4 regions of the Streptomyces sp. NPDC046215 genome follow, and region 3 is predicted to be linked to each of the others. Evidence: riboswitches for the same ligand, from Rfam matches in the RefSeq annotation. Region 3 holds a riboswitch; each other region holds the start of a gene.
The links. A riboswitch is a leader RNA that binds a small molecule or an ion and turns the genes downstream of it on or off. The one in region 3 is predicted to bind cobalamin.
Positions count from the first base shown of each region.

Region 1: it holds a riboswitch for cobalamin, as region 3 does, so the genes downstream of both, ABZ951_RS03085 (ABC transporter substrate-binding protein) here and ABZ951_RS08660 (iron ABC transporter permease) in region 3, are expected to answer to the same signal.
Region 2: it holds a riboswitch for cobalamin, as region 3 does, so the genes downstream of both, ABZ951_RS03110 (hypothetical protein) here and ABZ951_RS08660 (iron ABC transporter permease) in region 3, are expected to answer to the same signal.
Region 4: it holds a riboswitch for cobalamin, as region 3 does, so the genes downstream of both, ABZ951_RS11235 (CoA-acylating methylmalonate-semialdehyde dehydrogenase) here and ABZ951_RS08660 (iron ABC transporter permease) in region 3, are expected to answer to the same signal.

Region 1 covers NZ_JBEYZW010000004.1:123,576-129,306, reverse strand. The annotation lists gene ABZ951_RS03095 (MFS transporter) at 1-1,228, shown strand, start outside; gene ABZ951_RS03090 (class I SAM-dependent methyltransferase) at 1,200-1,949, shown strand; cobalamin riboswitch at 2,002-2,186, shown strand; gene ABZ951_RS03085 (ABC transporter substrate-binding protein) at 2,216-3,244, shown strand; gene ABZ951_RS03080 (iron ABC transporter permease) at 3,256-4,350, shown strand; gene ABZ951_RS03075 (ABC transporter ATP-binding protein) at 4,347-5,165, shown strand; gene ABZ951_RS03070 (ferric reductase-like transmembrane domain-containing protein) at 5,150-5,731, opposite strand, start outside.
Region 2 covers NZ_JBEYZW010000004.1:129,916-135,646, forward strand. The annotation lists gene ABZ951_RS03100 (ATP-grasp domain-containing protein) at 1-681, opposite strand, end outside; gene ABZ951_RS03105 (cysteine synthase family protein) at 678-1,700, opposite strand; gene ABZ951_RS03110 (hypothetical protein) at 1,697-2,647, opposite strand; cobalamin riboswitch at 2,778-3,003, opposite strand; gene ABZ951_RS03115 (SpoIIE family protein phosphatase) at 3,309-5,731, shown strand, end outside.
Region 3 covers NZ_JBEYZW010000013.1:106,457-112,187, forward strand. The annotation lists gene ABZ951_RS08640 (DUF1416 domain-containing protein) at 1-30, shown strand, start outside; gene ABZ951_RS08645 (DUF3099 domain-containing protein) at 175-432, shown strand; gene ABZ951_RS08650 (DsrE family protein) at 536-904, opposite strand; gene ABZ951_RS08655 (FABP family protein) at 1,190-1,777, shown strand; cobalamin riboswitch at 1,766-1,902, shown strand; gene ABZ951_RS08660 (iron ABC transporter permease) at 2,022-3,113, shown strand; gene ABZ951_RS08665 (ABC transporter ATP-binding protein) at 3,116-3,889, shown strand; gene ABZ951_RS08670 (ABC transporter substrate-binding protein) at 3,899-4,927, shown strand; gene ABZ951_RS08675 (transcriptional repressor) at 4,947-5,396, shown strand; gene ABZ951_RS08680 (folate-binding protein) at 5,407-5,731, shown strand, end outside.
Region 4 covers NZ_JBEYZW010000019.1:3,098-8,828, reverse strand. The annotation lists gene ABZ951_RS11240 (acyl-CoA dehydrogenase family protein) at 1-794, opposite strand, end outside; gene ABZ951_RS11235 (CoA-acylating methylmalonate-semialdehyde dehydrogenase) at 800-2,299, opposite strand; cobalamin riboswitch at 2,516-2,644, opposite strand; gene aceA (isocitrate lyase) at 3,095-4,375, shown strand; partial or broken gene ABZ951_RS11225 (hypothetical protein) at 4,751-4,906, shown strand; partial or broken gene ABZ951_RS11220 (3-hydroxybutyryl-CoA dehydrogenase) at 5,002-5,731, shown strand, end outside.

The DNA.
Region 1 (5,731 bases), on a different contig from region 3:
GTTCTCCTCCCTGACCGGGCCCCTGCGCTTCCTGCTGCTCAGCTCCTTCCTGATCCCGCTCGGCAGTTTCATGGTCCTGCCGTTCATGTCGGTCTTCCTGCACGAGCGGCTGGGGATGGGGCTCGGGTCGGTCGGGGTGGTGCTGGCCGCGGCGTCGCTCGTGCAGTTCTCGGGCGGTGTCGTCGGCGGGGCGCTCGCCGACCGCGTGGGGCTGCGGCGCACGATGATGTGGGCGCTGGTGGTGCGCACGGCGGGTTTCGCGGCGTTCCTGGCGGCGCTGCGGTGGCCGCCCGTGGCGGTGGGGGCGCTGATCCTGACCTGCTGCGGCGCCGCGCTGTACCTGCCGGCCAACAAGGCGTATCTGGTGCACGGCGTGGCGGAGGCGCGCCGGCCGGCGTTCCTGTCCGCGGGCAACGCGGCACTCAACGCGGGCATGGCCGTGGGCCCGCTCATCGCCGGACCGTTCGTGCTGTCGTCTCCGGGCCCGCTGTTCCTCTGCGTGACGGTGCTGTTCGCCGCGGTCGCCGTGGGCCATGCGCGGCTGCCCGCCACGGGGGCGGCGGGGAAACGATCCGGCGACGTGCGTCCGCCCGGCCAGGGGCTGCTGAGCGGGGTGGCCGTCCTGCCCTTCGCCGCCAACGGGCTGGCCTTCTACCTCTACTTCTACTTCCAGCACTACCTGGCGGTCTACGCCGTGGAGCGGGCCTCCAGCGAGTTCTACAGCCTGGTGCTCCTCACCTGCTTCGTCCTGGTCATCGTCGTCCAGCCGCTCGCTTCGGACGCGATCCGGCGGATGAGCTACCCGGTCGCCCTCGCGGCCGGGTTCGCGGGGCTGGCCGCCGGAACGGCGGTCCTGGCGGCCGGCACGAGGACGGCCCTGCTGGCGGGCGGGGTCCTGATCACGCTGGGCGACATCGTGCTCTTCCTCAAGAACGACCTGGAGGCCCTGCGCCGCAGCCGCCGCTCCGACGCCGTGGTGTTCGGACAGCAGCGGCTCGCCGCGGGACTGGGCGCCTGCGCCAGCGGCGTCTTGGGCGGGCAGCTGTACGGATTCGGCGAACGGGCCGGGGACACCGGCTGGTTCTGGATGCTGGCCGCCGCCCAGTGCGTCCTGCTGCCGCCGCTCCTCCTCGCCCTGCGCGACAGGGCCTGCGCACCTCCTGCCCACCCCGACGACACGGAAGGAACAACGACCCCAGATGACGCGCACGGGCGGATTCCAGGATGACGACTTCTGGACCGAGTTCCACGACTTCCTCTTCTCCGAGCAGCGCTACTCCCAGGCGGTGGAACTGCTCGACACCTCGCCCCTGCTGTCCTTCCGGCCGGGGGCGCGCGTCCTGGACCTGGGCTGCGGGCCCGGGGTGTTCACCGTGCCGCTCGCCCGCCGGGGCTTCGACGTGACGGGCGTGGACCGCAGCCCGGCCATGCTGGAGCGCGCCCGGAAACGGTCCGCCGACGCCGGTGTGACGGCCCGGTACGTGCAGGCCGACATGCGGGAGTACGGACAGCCCGGCGCCTTCGATGTCGTCCTCAACATGTTCACGTCCTTCGGGTACTTCGAGGACCCCGCCGACAACGCCCGCGTGCTGCGGACCATGCACTCCTGTCTGGCACCCGGCGGGACGCTCGTCCTGGACCTCGCCGGGAAGGAACTGCTGGCACGCAAGGTCGTGCCGCCCAAGGTCGTCCAGCGCGGTGACGACCTGCTGGTGCAGACGGACACGGTGCTGGACGACTGGGCGCGGCTGCGCAGCGACTGGGTGCTGGTCCGCGGTGACCGTGTGACGCGCGCGAGCCTGGTGTGGTTCATGTACAGCGCGGTGGAGTTGCGGCAGATGGCCGAAGAGGCCGGTTTCGCGGGCGTGGAGTTCTCCGGGGGTTTCGACGGGCGCCCGTACGACCAGGACGCCGAACGGCTGATCCTCCGGGCGGTCCGTGAGGAGTGAGGCGGATGGGGGCGTGCGGTCGACTTCCGCACGCCCTATGCCGCACGCCTGAGCATTCGTACTATCAGCGGGTCATCACCGCGACGGGAGTCAGGAAGCCGGTGCGATTCCGGCACGGTCCCGCCACTGTGACCGGGGGAGTGCAACCCTTTTCCATGCCACTGCGCGCGGCGCGGGAAGGCCGGGGGGAACGTCGATCCGGGAGTCAGGACACTGGTCTGTCGCGGGCCCGTTCCGAGGAGCGCGGACTCCCCAGGAGGCTCTACGTGTACGACACGCCCCACTCCCCGTTCGCCCGCCGCCGCCGTGCCCTGCGCGCCGCGGCGCTGACCACCGCCCTGTTCACCTCCCTGCTGGCCGGCTGCGGCGCGCGGCAGGGCAGCGGCGACGACGCGAAACCCACCGCCTCGCCCGCGCGCGGCTTCCCGGTCACCATCGACAACTGCGGCATCCGCACGACGTACAAGAAGCCGCCCTCCCGGGTGGTGACCATCCACCAGCACCCGGCCGAGCTCATGCTGGCGCTCGGGCTCAAGGACCGGATGGTCGGCACCGCCTTCCCCGACTCCTCCGTCCTTCCCGAACTCAGAAAGGACTTCGAGGCCGTCCCCCAGCTGGCGAAGAAGGAGCCGTCCTTCGAGAAGGTCCTGCAGGCCGAGCCGGACTTCGTCTACGGCGGCTACGGCAGCGCGTTCGCCGACAACGAGGGCCGTTCCCGCACGGCGTTCACCAAGGCCGGGATCCACACCTACCTCAACCGCGAATACTGCGGGAAGAAGCAGGTGTCCATGCAGGACACCTACGACGAGATCCGCACCATCGGCTCGATCTTCGGCGTGTCCGAGCGGGCCGACAAGCTGGTCACCGACCTCAAGGGGCGGGTGGACCGAACCACCGGGAGGGTGCGGAAAGCCCCTGCCGTCCCTGTGTTCGTGTACGACAGCGGCGACAAGGCCGCGTTCACCGCCGGTGGCAAGAGCCTCGGCACCGAGATCATCAGGCTCGCCGGCGGGCGGAACGTGTTCGCGGACCTCGACGACGTCTTCGCCGACGCCTCCTGGGAGCAAGTCGTCGCCCGCAAGCCCGAGGTCATCGCCATCTACGACTACGCGGGAGCCGGAAGCGTCGAGCAGAAGAAGAAGTTCCTGCTCTCCCGGCCCGCCCTCGCCGACGTGCCCGCCGTGAAGAACAAGCGCTTCGTCGTCCTCCCGCTGACGGCGACCCTTGTCGGGATCCGGCCGCCGTACGCGGTCGAGGAACTGGCCCGCGGGCTGCACCCCGAGACGTTCCGGTGACGGCCCCGGCCGTGGCCGGCACTCCCGTCGGCACCCGGGACAGCCGCCGTGAGAAGCCGCCCCGCCGCCGGCCCTTCGCCGCCACCCTGGCCGTCCTAGGCGCCCTGCTCCTGGTGTCCCTCACGGCGGGCCTGGCGATCGGCTCGGTCCACGTGCCGCCCGGCCAGGTGTGGGGCATCGTGGCCCACGCGCTGGGCGCCGGCCCGTCGGAGCCCGGCTGGTCCCGGGCCCGGGAGACGATCGTGCTCGACGTACGGGCGCCGCGCGTCCTGCTCGGGGCGGTGACGGGCGCGGGGCTCGCGGTGGTGGGCACCGCCATGCAGGCCCTGGTTCGCAATCCGCTGGCGGAGCCGTACCTGCTGGGGGTCTCCTCGGGCGCGTCGCTGGGCGCCGTCACAGTGATCGTCTTCGGGGTGAGCCTGTTCGGTCCGGTGTCGCTGTCGGTCGCCGCGTTCGCGGGGGCCCTGCTGACACTCCTGCTGGTGTACTCGACGGCCCGCGCGGGCGGTCGCATCACCTCGGTGCGCCTGGTGCTGTCGGGCGTGGCGGTCGCCGCCGTGCTGACCGCGGTGATGGATCTGCTGCTGCTGACCGGCGACCGGGGCAACGAGGCGCGAGCGGTCCTCGCCTGGACCCTCGGGGGGCTCGGCGGCGTGCAGTGGGGCACGCTGTGGCTGCCGGGCGCGGCGCTGTCGCTGGGCGTCGTCGTCCTGCTGGTCCAGGCCAGGTCGCTGAACCTGCTGCTGGCGGGCGAGGAGGCCGCCACGACGATGGGGCTGGACGTGGCCCGGTTCCGGGCCCGGATGTTCGTCCTCCTTTCCCTCGTCACCGGCGTGCTGGTGGCGGCCGCCGGGCCGATCGGCTTCGTCGGGCTGATGCTGCCGCACATCGTGCGCCTCTTCGTCGGCGGCGACCACCGCCGGGTGCTGCCGGCCGCCGCCCTGGCCGGGGCGGTGTTCCTGGTCTGGGCGGACATCGCGGCGCGGACCGTCGCCGCCCCGATGGAGGTCCCCGTCGGCGTGCTGACGGCCCTGTGCGGCGGACCGTTCTTCCTGTGGCTGATGCGCCGGGACGCCCGGCGGAGCACCGACCGAGGAGTGGCATGACCGCGACCGAACTGGCCGTCGAGGGCGTCACGCTCACGGCCGGGGCCCGCCACCTGGTGCGCGACGTCTCGCTGACCGCCCGGCCCGGCGAGGTGGTCGGCCTGGTCGGCCCGAACGGCAGTGGCAAGTCCAGCCTGCTGCGCGCCGCCTACCGGGTGCTGCGCCCCGATGCCGGGTGCGTGCGCGTGGACGGTGCCGACGCCTGGTCACTGCCGGTGCGCCGGCTCGCCCGCACCGTGGCCGCCGTCGTGCAGGAAGCGGGGGCCGACTTCGACCTGACGGTGCGGGAAGTCGTCGCGATGGGCCGCAGCCCGCACAAGCGGCTGCTCGACGGCGACACCGCCGAAGACCTCCGGATCATCGGATCGGCCCTGGAGTCGGTGGACGCAGGTGACCTGGCGGAGCGCTCCTTCGACCGGCTCTCCGGGGGCGAGCGCCAGCGCGTGCTCATCGCCCGCGCCCTCGCCCAGCAGCCCTCCCTGCTCGTCCTCGACGAGCCCACCAACCACCTCGACATCCGACACCAGCTGGAGGTGCTCGGCGTCCTGCGCCGGCTGCCCGCCACGGTCCTGATCGCTCTCCACGACCTGAACCTCGCCGCCTACTACTGCGACCGCCTCTACGTCCTGCGCGCGGGCGAGGTGACGGCCCGCGGTACGCCCGGGGAGGTGCTCACCCCGCGGCTGCTGGCCGAGGTGTACGGGGTGGCCGCCGAGGTCGCCGTCCATCCGCGCACGGGCGCGCCGCAGGTGACGTTCCTGCCCGGGGAGAGCGCCCCGCCGGTCATGGCGATGTCGGATCATTCCCCGTCGTGATCGTGCGGGGCCGTCGCGGGCGGCTCGGCCGGGCGCGGACGTCCACCGTCGTGGCCGGACACCACCACCGCGAGGACGGCGACCACGACGGCCGCGACGGCGAGCCTGCCGGCGCCCCGGGTGGTCCAGCCCAGTGCGGATGCCCCCGTCCACCGGCCGGGCGCTTCCAGGCGCTCGGCCCGGCGGGCGGGGCGCACCAGCCGGAGGAGAAGCAGCACGGCGACGGGCACCTGGAGCAGCCACAGCACCGTGCGCGGCCAGCCGTCGTACCAGACGTTGGTGCCGTACAGCAGCGTGTGCCACACGCTCAGCACGTACACGACGATGACGAACCGGTGCAGCCGGCGCCAGGTGTTCGCGCCGATGCGGTGCCGGACGTAGAACAGCAGGCCCAGGGGGAGGGCGAGGTAGAGGGCGCCCTGCCCGATGGGGATGGCCGTCCGGCCGGTTCCCGAGTCGTACCAGCCCGGGACGAAGGTGTCCGCGAACGCCGACCACAGCCGGGCCGCCCACGTCATCGTGGCTTCGTAGCGGACCAGTTCGGCCGCGAACATCAGCGCGTGCGC
Region 2 (5,731 bases), on a different contig from region 3:
TTCCTCCCGGAAGTGCGGCTCGGGTGACATCAGGCGGCTGGAGACGCCCAGCAGGCGTGTCCTTCCCGCCCAGGTGAGGGTCTCCGCGCTGTAGACGGGGCCGGAGAAGTACGGCTCGGCGAACAGCCGGCCCTTCAGCTGCCGCCCGGCGGCCTCGGCCAGGGCCGCGTCCAGCTCCCGCTCGTCGCGGACCAGCCAGACGTTCTGGCTGCCCGTGCCCGCGCTGTCCTTGAGGATCGCCGGCAGGCCCACCCCCTTGACCAGCAGGGCAGCCGTCTCGGCGCCGCCGGGGTCCGCCTCGGCCGCGCGGGCCCGTGTCAGCCCGGCCTCGAACAGCCGGTCCCGGACAGCGGCCTTGTCCCTCGTCAGCCGCAGCACCGCCGGGTCGAGGCCGGGCAGGCCGAAGCGGGCGGCCAGTTCCGCGCCCACCAGCATCCACGTGTCGGTGGAGCTGATCAGACCCCGCAGGTCCGGGGTCCGGCCGAGCAGCTCCGCCACCCCGTCCGTGTCGAAGGTGTCGGTCTCCACCACGTCGACGGCGCCGGCGGGAAGGCGCTCCAACTCGTAGGCGTAGAAGGAGGGGTCACTGGTGAGCAGGCGCAGGCGTTCGCCCAGCCGGTCGGCGGCGCGCGCCAGGTGTCCGAGTCCGAAGGTGAGGGATTCCAGGCAGACCACGCTCATGCGGCCGGCTCCTTCCGGTGCGACGGCCAGGGGCTTCGGTTCCACTCCATCGTGGACCAGGGCATGGACATCTCCCCGGGGCTGCCGACTTCGGCCGGTTTGAGCGCGGTGAGGTCCGCGGCCTCCCTGTGCCGGGCGTACACGCGCTCCACGTAGCGGTGGCCGGTGTCGGCGCCGATCACCAGATGGAGCCGGTCGGGCCGGCGGCCGGCTTCGTACGTGGCGGTGAGGTAGGCGGCGCCGGTGGACAGCCCGGCGAAGACGGCGTGCTCGCGCAGCAGGGCGACCGTGCCGGACATGGCGTGGGTGAAGTCCATCCAGTGGACGGCGTCGTAGAGGTGGTGGCGGACGTTGTCGAAGACGATCGAGGACCCGATGCCGGCGATGATCGCCTCCGGGTCGTCGTGGTCCTGGCTGCCGAAGGTGACGCTGCCGAACGGCTGCACCCCGACCAGCCGGACGGAGGGGTCGCGGCGGCGCAGGTGTTCCGCGAGCCCGCCGGTGGAGGCCCCGGACCCGACGCCGCCGACGACGGTCAGCGAGCGGCCCGGCAGCGCCGCGGCCACCGCGTCCGCGACCTCCTGGTAGCCCAGGTAGTGGATGTCGTCGTGGTACTGGCGCATCCAGTGGAAGGCGGGCTGCTCGGCGAGGGTTTCCCGCACCCGGCGCACCCGTAACTCCTGGTCGAGTTTGAGGTTCCGCGACGGTCTGACCTGCTCGACCGTCGCGCCGAGGATCTCCAGTTGCGCGAGTGTCGTGGCGTCGACCGTGGTCGAGGCCACGATGTGGCACCGCAGGCCGTAGCGGTGGCAGGCGAGCGCCAGAGCGTAGGCGTAGATGCCGCTGGAGCTGTCGATCAGGGTCTGTCCGGGGCGGACGGTGCCGCGGTCGAGCAGCCGCCGGACGGCCGCGAGCGCCGAGTAGATCTTCATCGACTCGAACCTCAACAGGACCATGCCGTCCGCCAGCCGGACGAGATCGGGGACCTTGAGGGCATCGGCTATGTGGGGGTGGATCACGCGTAGCCTCCCTGGGCGAAGGAGCACTGGTGGCCGAGTGAGTGGAAGAAGGCGGACAGTTCGCCCTTCACGGCGGGGCCGGGGCGACGGGCGAACAGGTAGCCGATGAGGGAGCCGGTATGGGCGACGAAGAGGCCGTCCGCCGTGAACTCCTCGCGGTGGGCCAGTACGGCTTCGAAGGTGCGCTTGGGCAGCACCGCCTGGGACAGGACGGCACTGAAGGTCGCCGCCCGGGCCACGGCTGCCGGATCGCCGGAGGCGAAGCCCTTGAGGAGGTCCGTCAGGCACCGCTCGTACTCCGCCCCGTACCGCCGGTAGTGCCGCAGGAGCAGCGGGGTCACGGCGGCGGTGTCCACCGTGCCCGGCTCCGTCACGAAGGCGGTGTAAAAGCCGATGCCGGTGCCCAGGCGCCGTACGACACGGTGCCGGCCGCTCAGATGGAGCGCGAACTCGTCGAGGAAGACGCTGTCGGCCCGCTCGATCGCCGACAGGACGCGGAGGACGATGCCGGCGTCGTACGGCAGGGAGAAGAGGTGGAACAGGCAGCGCAGCGTCGCCACGATGTCGGCCGTGGAACTGGCCATCCCCACGCCGACGCTCAGGTCCGAGTGGGTGCTCCAGTGACCGGGCGGCAGCGTCAGCCCCAGGTGCCCCAGGAAGAGGCGGGCGGCCGTCGCCGCCTTCTCGCCGAGCGGTGGCGCGCCCGCCGTGCCGGCCCCTTGCGTGTAGTACACCCACGAGTGGCGGTCCACGGGGAACGACACCAGAGCGATGTCCGGATCGGCGCCCGGGCGCAGCGGGCCCTGGTAGAGCTCGCCCAGTGTGCCGTGGCAGACGCCCGAGGCGACCCGGGCCGGGCTGCCGGGGCGTGCCGCCGGCGTCGGACACGGCGGGGCGGCGGGATCCGGACCGGCCACCGGGCCGTGCGAGCGGTGCCTCTCGGTCACGGACATGCCTCCCTCGTCGCCCCCGGCCCGAGGAAGGACCGGTGAGCGAGAGGGCGGCCGCGCCTGGCACTCGCGCCGCTCCGCCTGCACCGCCGACCCAGCCCTCGAGGTCACCCGTGAACACCGCGTGCGGTCGCACGCGCGCAGTGGCAGGTCTTCGGACTCGCGGGCGCGTCGGCCGGTCCCTTCCGGCAACACCTACTGGCCGTCGCTTCCCGGACACCCCTGGACGGGGCCCAGTGCCGTTGACGGCGTTCGTTCCCACTCACCGCTGCGGGACAGCTCCGGATTCCCACCGGATTCCCTCTTGCGACGCGCCACAGGCCGTGGCGCGAACCGACTGCGCTCATCAGCGTAGAGGCGCTCACGTCGCCGCAACAGAGTGGCCTCGATCGTTGTCTTGTTGTCGCTGGTAAAGGGGCGACAGTGCCTCGAAGTGATGAATCTCGAGGAGAACGCGGGGCCGGTCCCCGGCGATCCTGCCGCCCGAAAGCCCGGAATGGCCGGGTTCGCCGGTGGACGTGACGGCACATCGGTGCGTACCCTTCGGGTCCGGTCCGCCGCTGTTTCCGCAAGCCCGGCGTGTGTTGCTCCCCCGGGCCGGTGACCGGCGCCCGTGCAGCCGGCCCCGGCGGCTGCCGCCTATGACATCCTCAGTGACGTGACGAGCGAACCTGTCGAGGACGAGGAGTCCGGCGTCGCACCCGACGTCGTCGCGCTGGCCAAGGTCGTGGCCGCGTTGCGCGCCGAGAACGAGCGCCTGCACCGCCAGACGTCCACCGCGGCCGTGCTGGAGCGTGCCAAGGGCATCCTGATGGCACAGTCGGGGTGCTCGGCCGCGGAAGCGCACGCGGAGCTGACGCGGCGGGCGCGAGCCGACGGCCGCACGCTGACCGAGGAGTGCTGGCTCGCGCTCGGTGGCATCCCGCAGGCGGCGCACCCGCCCTTCGTGCCCGCCCAGGGCGTCTTGGACCTTCCCGCCGTTCCGGAGAAGGGTTCCCCGGCGCCGCACCGACCCGCACGCCACGGCCCGGCCCCCTCCACCGGCCGAGCCGGGCAGGTGCGGGAATCCGGCACGGAGCCGTGCGCGCCCTCGCGCACCGCACTCCTCGGCGACCTCGGCAGGGCCCTCACCGGCGCCACCTGCCCGCAGGACGTCGCGGAACGGCTGCTGGAGCACCTGGCCGGGCCCCCGGTCCGGGCCGACGCCGTCCTCCTCTTCTCCCGCACCGCGCACGACGCCCTGGAGCTCGCCGGGCACGCCGGCACCGGGGCCGCGGTCGCGGCGCAGTGGCGGTCCGTGCCCCCCATCGGCGGCATCGCCGCCCTGGACGCCGTCCGCCGCGGCGAAGCCGTGTGGCTGGAGGACCCGGCGCAGGACGCGCGGCGCTACCACCTGATCGGGCAGCCGCCGCAGAGGTGGCGCACCCGCGCCTGGCTCCCGGTCACCACCGGCGACAGGGTCACCGCGGCCCTCGGCGTCCTGCGCACGGTGGACGCCCCCTTCGGCGAGGACGTGCGCGAGCTGCTGCGGTCTGTCGCCCGGCTGTGCGCCGGGAGCCTCCGCGCGGGGGGCGTGCGCCCGGGGCCGCGCCTGCTGAACGGACGACCCGGCCCGTCCAGGTGGTCAGAGAGATCCGGGGCCCCGGAGGCGTCCGGATGGTGCGCGCCGGGCGGGCCCGAAGCGGGCACGGTCGCACTCGTCCAGGCGGTCTTCGACGTCCTTCCGGGCCCCGCCGTCCTCCTCACCCCCGTGCGGTCACCGGCGGGTGACGTCGAGGACTTCCGCATCGACGCCGCCGCGCCGCAGTCCGTCGACGTCGCCGGCCGGCGCGGCCGCACACTGGTCGGGCTGCGGATCCTGGAGTGCTACCCCACCGTGGCCGGCGCCGACGTCTGGCAGGGCTACCTGCGGACGCTCACCACGGGGACGCCGTACGAGGGCGAGCCCTTCGCCTACGAGGAGGTCGTCGCCGGCCTGCGGCAGCGCTCCGTCTACTCCGTCCGTGCGGTGAAACTCGGTGACGCCCTCGTGGTCACCTGGGTGGCCCACGACGACGCCGCCCGGCAGCAGGCCCTCCTGGCCGACCTCCAGCGGCTCGGCAACCTCGGGTGGACGGACTGGAACCTCGTCACGGGCGCCATCACCTGGTCACCCCAGGTCCACGCCGTCCTCGACCGGGACCCGGAAGAGGGCCCGCTGCCGCTCGACGCCTTCCCCCGGGACGTCCTGCCCGAGGACGCCCCGGACTTCACCCGCGCGCTCCGAAGACTCCTGGACGCGGCCACCCCCCTCGATCGCCACGTCCGGATCACGACGCGGGGCGGTGTCCGGCACCTGCGGGTCGTCGCCGAGGCGGTGCCGGACGCCCACGGCACCCCCGTCGAAGTGCACGGCTTCGTCCAGGACGTCACAGCGCAGCGCGCCGCCGAACTGGCCCTGACGGAGACCCGCCAGGCCGTCCTGGCCCAGCGCAACGTCCTCCAGGCGGAACGAACGGTCGCCGCCCGCTTGCAGCACGCTCTGCTGCCGCTGCCCGGGCAGTCGCTGCACCTGGCCGATCTGCGCGTCGACGTCGCCTACCTGCCCTCCCACGATGACCTCAACGTGGGCGGCGACTGGTACAGCGCCGTCGACATGCCCGGCGGCGTGCTCTTCGCGGTCGGCGACGTGGCCGGACACGGCATCGACGCGGTGGCCACGATGGCCCAGCTGCGGTTCACGGCCAAGGGCATGGTCGTCACCGGCTCGTCGCTCACCGGCGCGCTGCACCGGCTCAACACCCTGCTCCTGCACACCCGCGACCACCATGCCACCGCCACCCTCGTGCTCGGCCGCTACGACCCCGCCGAGCGCTGCCTGACCTGGGTCCAGGCGGGCCACCCGCCACCCCTGCTCGTGCGCCACGGGAAGGCGGAGTTCCTCTCCGCGCCCGACGGCATACTGCTCGGCGCCTCGCTGCGGCCCTCCTTCGGCGAGGCCGTGTGCCGACTCGTGCCCGGAGACCACCTGCTGCTCTACACCGACGGCCTGATCGAACGCCCCGGGGAACACTTGGACGAGGGAATGGACCGCCTGGCCCG
Region 3 (5,731 bases):
GGCCTGGCCGAGGTCGCCATCGCCGTCTGACGCCGCCGCCCGGCGGGCGGACCCGAACGCCGGAAGGCCGCACCCAGGGGTTGGACGCCTTGCTGGGGGGTGCGGTCTTCCGTGCTGCCCGGCCGCGCCGCACGGGCCGTGACCGCCCGCCCGGCGCCGTCGTACCGTGGAAGCGTGTACACACGGCGCCGCCACCGGTACTTCGCCATGATGGGCGTCTGCATCGGCATGTTCGTCCTGGCGTGGGCCGTCGTGCGCCTGTGGTCGGTCCCGGCCGCGGTGGGGATGTGCCTGGTGGCGATGGTGATCCCGCCCGTCGCGGCGATCGTCGCCAACCGCCGGGGCCCGGACGACCGCTGGTGGGACGACCCGTCCGGGGACCCGAAGTCGGACGAGTGGTGGGACGAACTGGACGGCAAGCGGCGCCGTTAGCCTTCCGGCGGGTGGTGGGGTGCACCACCGCTGCGCGGCGGTGTCCTCAAGCGCCGGACGGGCTGGTTTCCGGGGGCACCCCCAGGACTCACCGGAAAGGCCCTCAGTACACCAGCGCCTGCACGCCCTCGCCCATGATCTCGCTGACGAAGACCTGTGCCCCGGCGATGCGCGCACCCTCGATGAGGTCCTTCTCCTCGATCTCCCGGCGCGCGGCGCACTGCGTGCACACCGTGATCATCCCGCCGCCCAGCCGGATGCCCTCGATGAGGTCGGGCAGCGGCGCCGCGTGCGGCAGCTCGAACTCCGCCGCCCGGCCCGGCAGCGCGAACCACGACGACTCCCCCGTCAGCCACAGCGACACCTCGACGCCGCTGGCGACGGCCACGGCCGCCACCGTGAACGCCTGGGAGCACCGCTCGGGCGCGTCCGCCCCCGCCGTCACCTTGATCACGAGCTTCTTGTACGCCATGCGATCACTGTAGGGCCCGGCCCCGGATCGCGGCCGGGCAGCACGATCGACCTCACAGCGCCGCCCCGGACACCTCCGACTAGACTCGGGACCGGTCCGTAACACCCTCACTCCGACCGAGGAGCGCGCTCGTGCTTGAGGCAGTCTTCACCACCCTGTTGGTCCTGGTCGTCGTCGGCGTTCTCGCCTTCTCCGCACTGACCTGGAAGAAGCTGTACCAGGGCCAGCGCTGACCCGGTCGCCGTCCGCAACCCCCCGCCTCCCACAGATCGCCTGAGCCCCCTCATGATCGAGATTCCGTCCGACCTCCACCCGGACCTCGTGCCCCTCGTCTTCCTCCTCGGCAAGTGGGAGGGCGCGGGCGTCGCCGACTTCCCCGGCGCCGAGAAGTGCAACTTCGGGCAGGAAGTCACCTTCACCCACGACGGCCGTGACTTCCTGGAGTACACCTCGCACAGCTGGGTGCTCGACGCCGAGGGCAAGATGGGCCGCCCCCTGGAGAGCGAGACGGGCTACTGGCGGATCGACAAGGACCGCAAGGTCCACGTCGTCATGGTCCGCGACCAGGGTGTCGCCGAGGTCTGGTACGGCGAGCTGGCCGACAAGAAGCCGCAGATCGACCTGGCCACGGACGCCGTCGCGCGCACCGAGGCCGCCGACCCCTACTCGGGCGGCAAGCGCCTGTACGGGTACGTCAAGGGCGATCTGATGTGGGTCGGCGAGAAGGCCACCCCCGAGGTGCCGCTGCGCCCGTACATGTCGGCACACCTGAAGAAGATCGCCGATCTCCAGGAGTGGGCCGCCAACCTGCCCGACGACATGCCGGACGGCGTCGCGTTCTTCAACCAGGACGGCACGCCCTACACCGGCTGACGCTCCCGTCACACCCGCAGCGTCCCGTGGGGGAAGTCCGGTCGAAATCCGGCGCTGACCCGCAACGGTAGGCGGAAGTACCTCTTCCGCGAGCCCGATCACCCACGGTGACGCAGACCCCGCACAACTCGCCGTGGACTGCGAGGGGACTCCCGGACGCAAGCGCTCCGCGGGCCGCTCCTTGGACGTATGACGTACGACGTACGCGTACGGGCCACGGCCCGAGGCGAAGGCGTACCCGTCCGTGGCGATCACCTCCCAGGCAGGCGTTTCCCGGCGAACCGGCGGGCCCCCGCCACCCCGGCGGCTGCCGGTGCCGCCCCTCGTCATCACCCTCGCCGCGGCCCTGGTGATCTCCGTGATCTGCGGGGTCGGCCTCGGCGCCGCGGGGGTGGGCTGGGGCGCGACCGTGCGCTACCTGCGGGCGGGCCTGACCGGGGCGACGCTGGCGCCCGACGAGGTCGCCGCGTACACCATCGTCTGGGAGCTGCGCTTCCCGCGGGCCCTGCTGGCCGCCGTCGTCGGCGCGGGCCTCTCCGCGATCGGCGTGGCCGTGCAGGCCATGGTCCGCAACGCCCTCGCCGACCCCTTCGTCCTCGGGATCTCCTCCGGCGCCGCCGTCGGCGCCAACGCCGTGCTGCTCTTCGGCGCGCTCGGCTCGCTGGGCATCTGGGCGCTGTCGGGGGCCGCGTTCGTCTCGGCGCTCGCCGCGATGCTGCTCGTCTACGCGGCCGCCCGCACCCCGCACGGCCTGACGCCGCTGCGGCTCGTGCTGACGGGCTCGGCCATGTACTACGGCTTCTCGGCGATCACCACGCTGATGGTCTTCAGCGCCGACCGGGGCGAGTCCGCCCGCTCGGCCATGATGTGGCTCCTCGGCAGCCTGGGCGGCGCCACCTGGTCCTCCGTGCCCATCGCCGCGGGCGCCGTGGCGGCCGGGCTCGGTTACCTGCTGTGGTCGGCGCGCAGCCTCAACGCGCTGGCCATGGGCGACGAGACGGCCGCGGCCCTGGGGGTGGACGCCGACCGGCTGCGCCGCAAGCTGTTCGTCGTCGCGGCCGCGGTCACCGGCGCCGTCGTCGCCGTCAGCGGCGCCATCGGCTTCGTGGGCCTGATGGTCCCGCACGTCACCCGCATGCTCGTCGGCGCCGACCACCGCCGGGTGCTGGCCGTGGCACCGCTGCTGGGCGCCGTGCTGCTGGTCTGGGTCGACATCGTCTCCCGGCTGCTGCTGGCCCCCGTCGAACTGCCCGTCGGCGTCATCACCGCGCTGATCGGCGTGCCGTGCTTCGTGGTGCTCATGCGCCGCCGGGGCTATGTCTTCGGAGGGGCGTGACCATGCGGGTCGACATCGAGGACCTGGCGGTCGACGTCGCCGGCACCCGGCTCGTGGAGAACATCGCCCTGCGGGCCGACAGCGGGCGCTTCGTCGGCCTGGTCGGACCCAACGGCAGCGGCAAGTCCACCTTGCTGCGCTGCGTCTACCGGGCCCTGCGGCCGGCCACCGGCACCGTGCGGGTGGACGGCGACGACCTGCACGCGCTCGGCGCCCGCGAGGGGGCCCGCAGGCTGGCCGCGCTGCCGCAGGAGTCGACGAGCGAGTTCGACTTCACGGCGGCCGAGGTCGTCGCGATGGGGCGGCTGCCGCACCAGAGCGCGGCCGGCCGGGTCACCGCCCTGGACACCGAGGTCTGCGCGAGGGCCCTCTCCCAGGTGGGCGCGGACCACCTCGCCGACCGGAGCTTCCCGACCCTGTCGGGCGGCGAGAAGCAGCGCGTGCTGATCGCCCGCGCCCTGGCGCAGCAGCCGAAGGTGCTGGTCCTGGACGAGCCGACGAACCACCTGGACATCGCCCAGCAGCTGGAGGTCCTGTCCCTGGTGCGCGGCGCGGGCCTCACGGTGCTGGCCGCGCTGCACGACCTGAACCTCGCCGCCACCCACTGCGACGTCCTCTACGTCATCTCGGGCGGCCGCATCGTGGCGTCCGGCCCGCCGGACACCGTCCTGACCGCCGGGCTGCTCGCCGACGTCTTCGGCGTACGGGCCTTCCGGGTGCCGCACCCGGAATCCGGCACCCCGCACCTGCTCTTCGACCGCCTCCCCGCTTCCTAAGGACCCGCCATGGCCGCCCGTGCCGTCCGTACCGCCCTCGCCTGCCTGACCGCCCTGGCCCTCGCCGGCTGCGGGGCGAAGGTCGCGGAGACCGACCAGACCGACAAGACCGACGCCAAGGCGACGGGCCACTACCCCGTGACCGTCGAGAACTGCGGGGTGAAGACGACGTTCGACAAGGCCCCGCAGCGGGTGGTGACCAACGACGTCGGCATCGCCGAGATCATGTTCGCGCTGGGCCTGGAAGACCACATGGCCGGATACGTGGCGCCGGATTACAAGGGCGACCGCGAGTCGGTGCCGTGGAAGGACGGCTACCAGAAGGTGAAGTGGCTGTCCAAGAAGGAGATCACCAAGGAGATCGTCCTCGACGCGAAGGCCGACCTCGTCTTCGCGGGCTGGAACTACGGCTTCGGCGAGGGCAACAACTTCACCCCCGACAGCCTCAAGAAGCTCGGCATCGGCTCGTACCTCCTGACCGAGTCGTGCCGCAACAACGGCAGCGCCAAGTCCCGCGGGGTGATGCCGCCGCTGGAGGCGCTCTACACCGACCTGGCGACGCTCGGGAAGGTCTTCGACGTCGAGGACCGGGCGGCAAAGCTCGTCGCCGGGTTCAAGAAGCAGGTCGCCGACGCGCAGGCGCGCATCCCCGCCGACGGGAAGAAGCCCAGCGTGTTCCTCTACGACGACGGCCGCGACAAGCCGCTGACGTCCGGGGTGTACGCCGGGCCGCACGACATCATCACCAAGGCCGGCGGCGACCACGTGATGAAGGACCTCAAGGACTCCTGGACGTCGGTCAGCTGGGAGACCGTCGTCGAGCGCGACCCGGACGTCATCGTGATCAACAACTACGGGGACGTGACCGCGGAGCAGAAGAAGGCGTTCCTGAAGTCCTACGGGCCGCTCGCGAACGTCTCCGCCGTCAAGAACGACCGCATCTTCGTCCTCGACTACGTCGACCTCGTGGAGAGCCCCCGCAACCCAGCGGCCATCGCCGCCCTGGCCGACTACCTGAAAGGGGTCCGCACCGGCTGAGGCTGCCTAGACTGGGGGCGTGGTGGACTCCGACTGGCAGAGCAATCTCCGAAAGCGCGGCTACCGGCTGACCCCTCAGCGCCAGCTCGTCCTGGAAGCGGTGGACCGGCTGGAGCACGCGACGCCCGACTCCATCCTCACCGAGGTGCGGCGCACCGCGGGCGGGGTCAACATCTCCACGGTCTACCGGACCCTGGAGCTGCTGGAGGAGCTGGGCCTGGTCAGCCACGCCCACCTCGGGCACGGCGCTCCCACGTACCACCTCGCCGACCGGCACCACCACATACACCTCGTCTGCCGGGACTGCACCGACGTCATCGAAGCCGATCTGTCGGTCGCCGAGCCGTTCACGGACCAGCTGCGGCGGACCTTCGGTTTCGAGACGGACATGAAGCACTTCGCGATCTTCGGGCAGTGCGGGAAGTGCTCCGCGAAGCGCCCTTCCGGGGAGCCGGCGCACGGGTCGTAGGCTGGTGCGCATGCCGCGCGAATCGAAAGCCAGCCCGCTGTTGTCGCTGCCCGGTGCCGTCGCCGCCGAGAGCCCCGACGAAGGTGTCGCCGCACACTACGGCGACCTCTTCCGGGAACAGCGCTCCCTCGCCGCCGGAACCGGCTTCGTCGACCTCTCGCACCGTGGTGTCGTCACCGTCACGGGGCCCGACCGGCTGAGCTGGCTGCACCTGCTCATCACCCAGCACGTGAGCGAGCTGCCCGCCGGGCAGGCCACGGAAGCGCTGATCCTCTCCGCCAACGGGCACATCGAGCACGCCCTGTACCTGGTGGACGACGGGTCCACCACCTGGA
Region 4 (5,731 bases), on a different contig from region 3:
TCGGCGAGGTAGGCGAGACTGCGCCGCAGGGCGTCCTGCCCGCCGCCCAGGGAGCAGGCGGCGATGCCGAGGCGGCCGCCGTTGAGGCCGCTCATGGCGATGCGGAAGCCCTCGCCCTCGGCCCCGAGCCGGCGGCTCGCCGGGACCCGGACGCCGTCGAGGATCACCTGCCGGGTGGGCTGGGCGTTCCAGCCCATCTTCTTCTCGTTGGCGCCGAAGGACAGGCCGGGGTCGTCCTTCTCGACGACGAACGCGGAGACGCCGCCCGGGCCGTCCTCGCCGGTGCGGGCCATCACGATGTACAGGTGCGAGGCGCCGGCGCCGGAGATGAACTGCTTCACGCCCGTCAGGACGTAGGAGTCCCCGTCGCGCTCGGCCCGGGTGCGCAGGGCGGCGGCGTCGGAGCCGGCGCTCGCCTCGGTGAGGCAGTAGCTGCCCAGGGCGTCCATCGAGCACAGGGCGGACAGCCAGCGGGCGCGCTGGGAGGCGTCGCCGTAGCGGTCGATCATCCAGCCGACCATGTTGTGGATGGAGAGGTAGCCGGCGATGGAGGGGCAGCCGGTGGCCAGCGCCTCGAAGATCAGGACGCCGTCGGCCCGGGTGAGGCCGGCGCCGCCCTCCTCCTCCCGCACGTACACGCCGCCGAGGCCGAGGCCGGCGGCCTTGCGCAGCACGTCGACGGGGAAGTGCTTGTCCCGGTCCCAGTCGACGGCGTGCGGGGCGAGGTGCTCGTGGGTGAAGTCCAGCGTCGTCTCGACGATCGCGAGCTGGTCCTCGGTGAGGGTCGTGGTCATCGCCGTCAGCCCATCGTCGGGATGGTGAAGCTCGCGCCCTCCTTGACCCCGGAGGGCCAGCGCGAGGTGACGGTCTTGGTGCGGGTGTAGAAGCGGATCGAGTCCGGGCCGTGCTGGTTGAGGTCGCCGAAACCGGACCGCTTCCAGCCACCGAAGGTGTGGTAGGCGACCGGCACCGGGATCGGTACGTTGACCCCGATCATCCCGGTGTCCACCCGGCGGGTGAAGTCACGGGCGGTGTCGCCGTCCCGGGTGAAGATCGCCACGCCGTTGCCGAAGGGGTGCTCGGAGGGCAGCCGCAGCGCCTCCTCGTAGTCCGCGGCGCGGACCACCGACAGGACCGGGCCGAAGATCTCCTCCTGGTAGATCCGCATGTCCGGGGTGACCTTGTCGAACAGCGAGGCACCGGCGAAGAAGCCGTTCTCGTGCCCGGCGAGGGTGAAGTCGCGCCCGTCCACGACGAGCTCGGCACCCTCCTCGACGCCGAGGTCCACATAGCCGCGGACCCGGTCGACGGCGTCGCGGCCGACCAGCGGGCCGAAGTCGGCCTGCGGGTCGTCGGAGCGGCCGATGCGCAGGGCCGCGATGCGCTCCTTGAGCCGGGCGACCAGCGCGTCGGCGGTCTCCTCGCCCACCGGCACGGCCACCGAGATCGCCATGCAGCGCTCGCCCGCCGAGCCGTAGCCCGCGCCGATCAGCGCGTCGGCGGCCAGGTCGAGGTCCGCGTCCGGCATCACGATCATGTGGTTCTTCGCCCCGCCGAAGCACTGCGCGCGCTTGCCGTGCGCGGCGGCGGTGGCGTAGATGTGCGCGGCGATCGGGGTCGACCCGACGAAGCCGAGGGCCTGCACCCGCGGGTCCTCCAGCAGGGTGTCCACCGACTCCTTGCCGCCGTTGACGACGTTGAGGACGCCCGGCGGCAGACCCGCCTCCAGGAACAGCTCGGCCAGGCGCAGCGGCACGGAGGGGTCACGCTCGGACGGCTTGAGGATGAAGGAATTGCCGCAGGCTATCGCGGGTGCGGCCTTCCACAGCGGGATCATCGCCGGGAAGTTGAACGGCGTGATGCCCGCGGTGACGCCGATCGGGCGGCGCAGGGAGTGGACGTCGATGCCGCTGCCGGCGTTGTCGGTGAACTCGCCCTTGAGCAGGTGGGGGATGCCCGCCGCGAACTCCACCACGTCCAGGCCGCGCTGGATGTCGCCCTTCGCGTCGGCGACGGTCTTGCCGTGCTCGGCGGACAGCAGCCGGGCCAGCGAGTCCATCTCGCCCTCGACGAGCCGCAGGAAGCGCAGCAGGACCCGGGCCCGGCGCTGCGGGTTCCACTCGCCCCACTCGCGCTGGGCCGCCGCCGCGTCGGCGATGGCCGCCTCGGTGTCGGCCCGGTTCGCCAGCGGGACCCGGGCCTGCACGGCGCCGGTGTTGGGGTCGTACACATCGCCGTAGGCCCCCGAGGTGCCCGGGGTGTGCTTGCCGCCGATGAAATGGGTGAGTTCACGGACCATGGGAAAGCCTGCTCTCGTCAGGGTGGGACCCGGGGATGGGGCGCGCGAAGGCCGCCGCAGGAACGGGGAGGACGCGAGGCGACGGGGCGTCAGGGAGCGGGTGGTGCCGCTCGCCGGGCCGGACCGCCGGGGCGGGGGCCGCGGGGCGGGACGTGACGAACCGGTGCCATGCGTGTCTGCTCCATCCTCGTGGAAAACACGGACCATCCCGCGGTCGGTGACCTGGCTCCCGGGGCGCCGCGCACCGCCCGCCGCACCGGCATGCCGCTCGTCGGTGGGTGGCTGCCGGCGGCAGGACTCCCCGGTCACAGTGGCGGGACCGCGCCGGATTCGCACCGGCTTCCCCGCACCGCGGGCCTTCCCCCCGAACATATAGTTGGACGTCCTAGTAAGTCCAGGTCTCCCGGCCACGGGTTGTCGGCGGCACCCCGGCGAGCCCCCTCCGCCCCGCCCCGGGCATGGCGGAAACCAGCCTTTGTGCCGTTGGCAAAGTTGGCAAAAGGCGCCGCGTGGATGAGCGGAAATTGGCAGAGATCCATGCTTGATGGCACTCAGTGCCACTGTCACAGTCGTAGTGCGGCCCACCGGACCCGGTCGGCCGAGGCCGGACACCGGACGCGATCTCAGCCCTGACGTCGCCGCCCCGGACCGTCCGGCCGCACCACCGGTCACCCCGCCCCACCCCTCGCGCACCGGCGAGCGGCACGGCGGGCCACGCACCACAGGGGAGCCACTTCCCCTTCGCACTCTTGACAGACGCTCAAAGCCGATTCGACGCGACACCGGGAGACGGTCATGGCGCAGACAGGGACGACAGCCGACGAACTGGCACGGCGGTGGGCGACCGACCCGCGCTGGCAGGGCACACAGCGCACCTACGGCGCCGAGGACGTGATCCGGCTGTCGGGCAGCGTGCGCGAGGAGCACACGCTCGCCCGGCGCGGCGCCGAACGCCTGTGGCGGCAGCTGCGGGAGAACGACTACATCCACGCCCTCGGCGCGCTCACCGGCGGACAGGCCGTCCAGATGGTCAAGGCCGGCCTCCAGGCGATCTACCTCTCCGGCTGGCAGGTCGCCGCGGACGCCAACCAGGCCGGGCACACCTACCCCGACCAGAGCCTCTACCCCGTCAACTCGGTGCCCACCGTGGTCCGCCGCATCAACAACGCCCTGCTGCGCGCCGACCAGATAGCCACCGCCGAGGGCACCGGGGACACCACCGACTGGCTCGCGCCGATCGTCGCCGACGCCGAAGCCGGCTTCGGCGGCCCGCTCAACGCCTTCGAGCTCACCAAGGCGATGATCGCCGCGGGCGCCGCCGGCATCCACTACGAGGACCAGCTCGCCTCCGAGAAGAAGTGCGGCCACCTCGGCGGCAAGGTCCTCGTCCCCACCTCGCAGCACATCCGCACCCTCAACGCCGCCCGCCTCGCCGCGGACATCGCCGACGTGCCCACGGTGCTCGTCGCCCGCACCGACGCCCTCGCCGCCAACCTGCTCACCAGCGACGTCGACGAGACCGACGCCCGGTTCTGCACCGGCGAGCGCACCCCCGAGGGCTTCTACCGGGTCGAGCCCGGCATGGCCCCCGTCATCGCCCGCGGCCTGGCCTACGCCCCGTACGCGGACCTGTTGTGGATGGAGACCGGCACCCCGGACCTCGCCCAGGCCAAGGAGTTCGCCGAGGCGATCCACGCCCGGTACCCCGGCCAGCTGCTCGCCTACAACTGCTCGCCGTCCTTCAACTGGCGCGCCGCGCTCGACGACGACCAGATCGCCAAGTTCCAGCGGGAGCTCGGCGCGATGGGCTACCGCTTCCAGTTCATCACCCTCGCGGGCTTCCACTCCCTCAACCACGGCATGTTCGACCTGGCCCGCGGCTACGCCGAGCACGGCATGACCGCCTATGTCGACCTCCAGGAGCGGGAGTTCGCCGCCCAGGCGCAGGGGTTCACCGCCGTCAAGCACCAGCGCGAGGTCGGCACCGGCTACTTCGACCTCGTCAGCACGGCGGTCAACCCCGCCGCCGCGACCCTCGCCCTGCGCGGCTCCACCGAGGAAGAGCAGTTCCACTAGGGCGTGTCTTACGGGTCAGCCCGGATCAGGCCGCGGCGTCCGGTGCGGTACCTCGCAAGGCGGAGCATCTCCCGCGTACTGGGCGTACTCGGGTGATGCGACAACGCGGCGAGGTGCCGTGCCGGGCGTCGCGGCCCCGGGCTGACCCGTAAGACACGCCCTAGCCCCTCGGAGCCCGGCACCCGCCGCCGGCCCGGCCGGGTGCCGGGCCGGCACGCCCTCAGGTGAGGGCCGGAGCCCGGCGCCGCCCGGCCCTCACCGCCCCCGTCAGGAGACCGCATGTCCCTCACCACCGTGACCGGCCGCGCCCAGGTGCTCGGCGCACCGGGCGCCCGCTTCGACGAGATCCTCACCCCCGCCGCCCTGGACGCCGCCCTGCCCGACCGCGCCAAGGTCACCCCGACCGCCCCGTTCCCGCGCGCCTCCACCGAACTGCCGGTCCGCACCTGCCACCGGCGCGGCGCCCACGCCATCGGCGGCACGGCCGCCCGCCTTCCCGGCCGCGACGCCCGGGTGAACGAGGCGGCCCTCTTCGCACCCACCGCCCTCGCGGACCACCTGCCCGCGTTCTCCACCACCGACGCCCACGCCCGCCACCTCGTCCGCCGCCGCCCGGCGGTGACCTCGTGAACCCCGCCGTGCGGCGCGTGGGCGTCGTCGGCGGCGGCCGGATGGGCGCCGGCATCACCGAGGTGTGCGCCCGCGCCGGGCTCGACACCCTCGTCTGCGAGACCGACACCGCCGCCGCCCACCGGTCCCGCGACCGCGTCGCCCGCTCCCTCGAACGCGCCGTCGAGCGCGGCAAGACCGACCGCCCCACCGCCGAGGACGCGCTCACCCGCCTCACCTTCACCGTGACCTCGACGACCTCGCCGACCGGCAGCTCGTCATCGAGGCCGTCGTCGAGGACGCCGAGGTCAAGACCGCGATCTTCACCGCCCTCGACAAGATCGTCGAAGATCCGGCGGCGATCCTGGCCACCAACACCTCCTCCCTCCCCGTGATGCGCCTGGGCATGGCCACCCGCCGCGCCGACCGCGTCCTCGGCCTGCACTTCTTCAACCCCGTGCCCGTGATGCCGCTCGTGGAGATCGTCACCTCGCTGCACACCACCGCCGAAGCGGCCGCCACGATCGAGGAGTTCGCCACCGTCACCCTCGGCAAGAGGACCGTCCGCTCCCGGGACCGGGCCGGCTTCGTCGTCAACGCCCTCCTCGTCCCCTACCTCCTCGCCGCGATCCGCATGGCGGAGTCCGGCTACGCGACGGCCGACGACGTCGACACCGGCATGGAGCTGGGCTGCGCCCACCCCATGGGACCGCTGAGACTGGCCGACCTGATCGGCCTGGACACCGT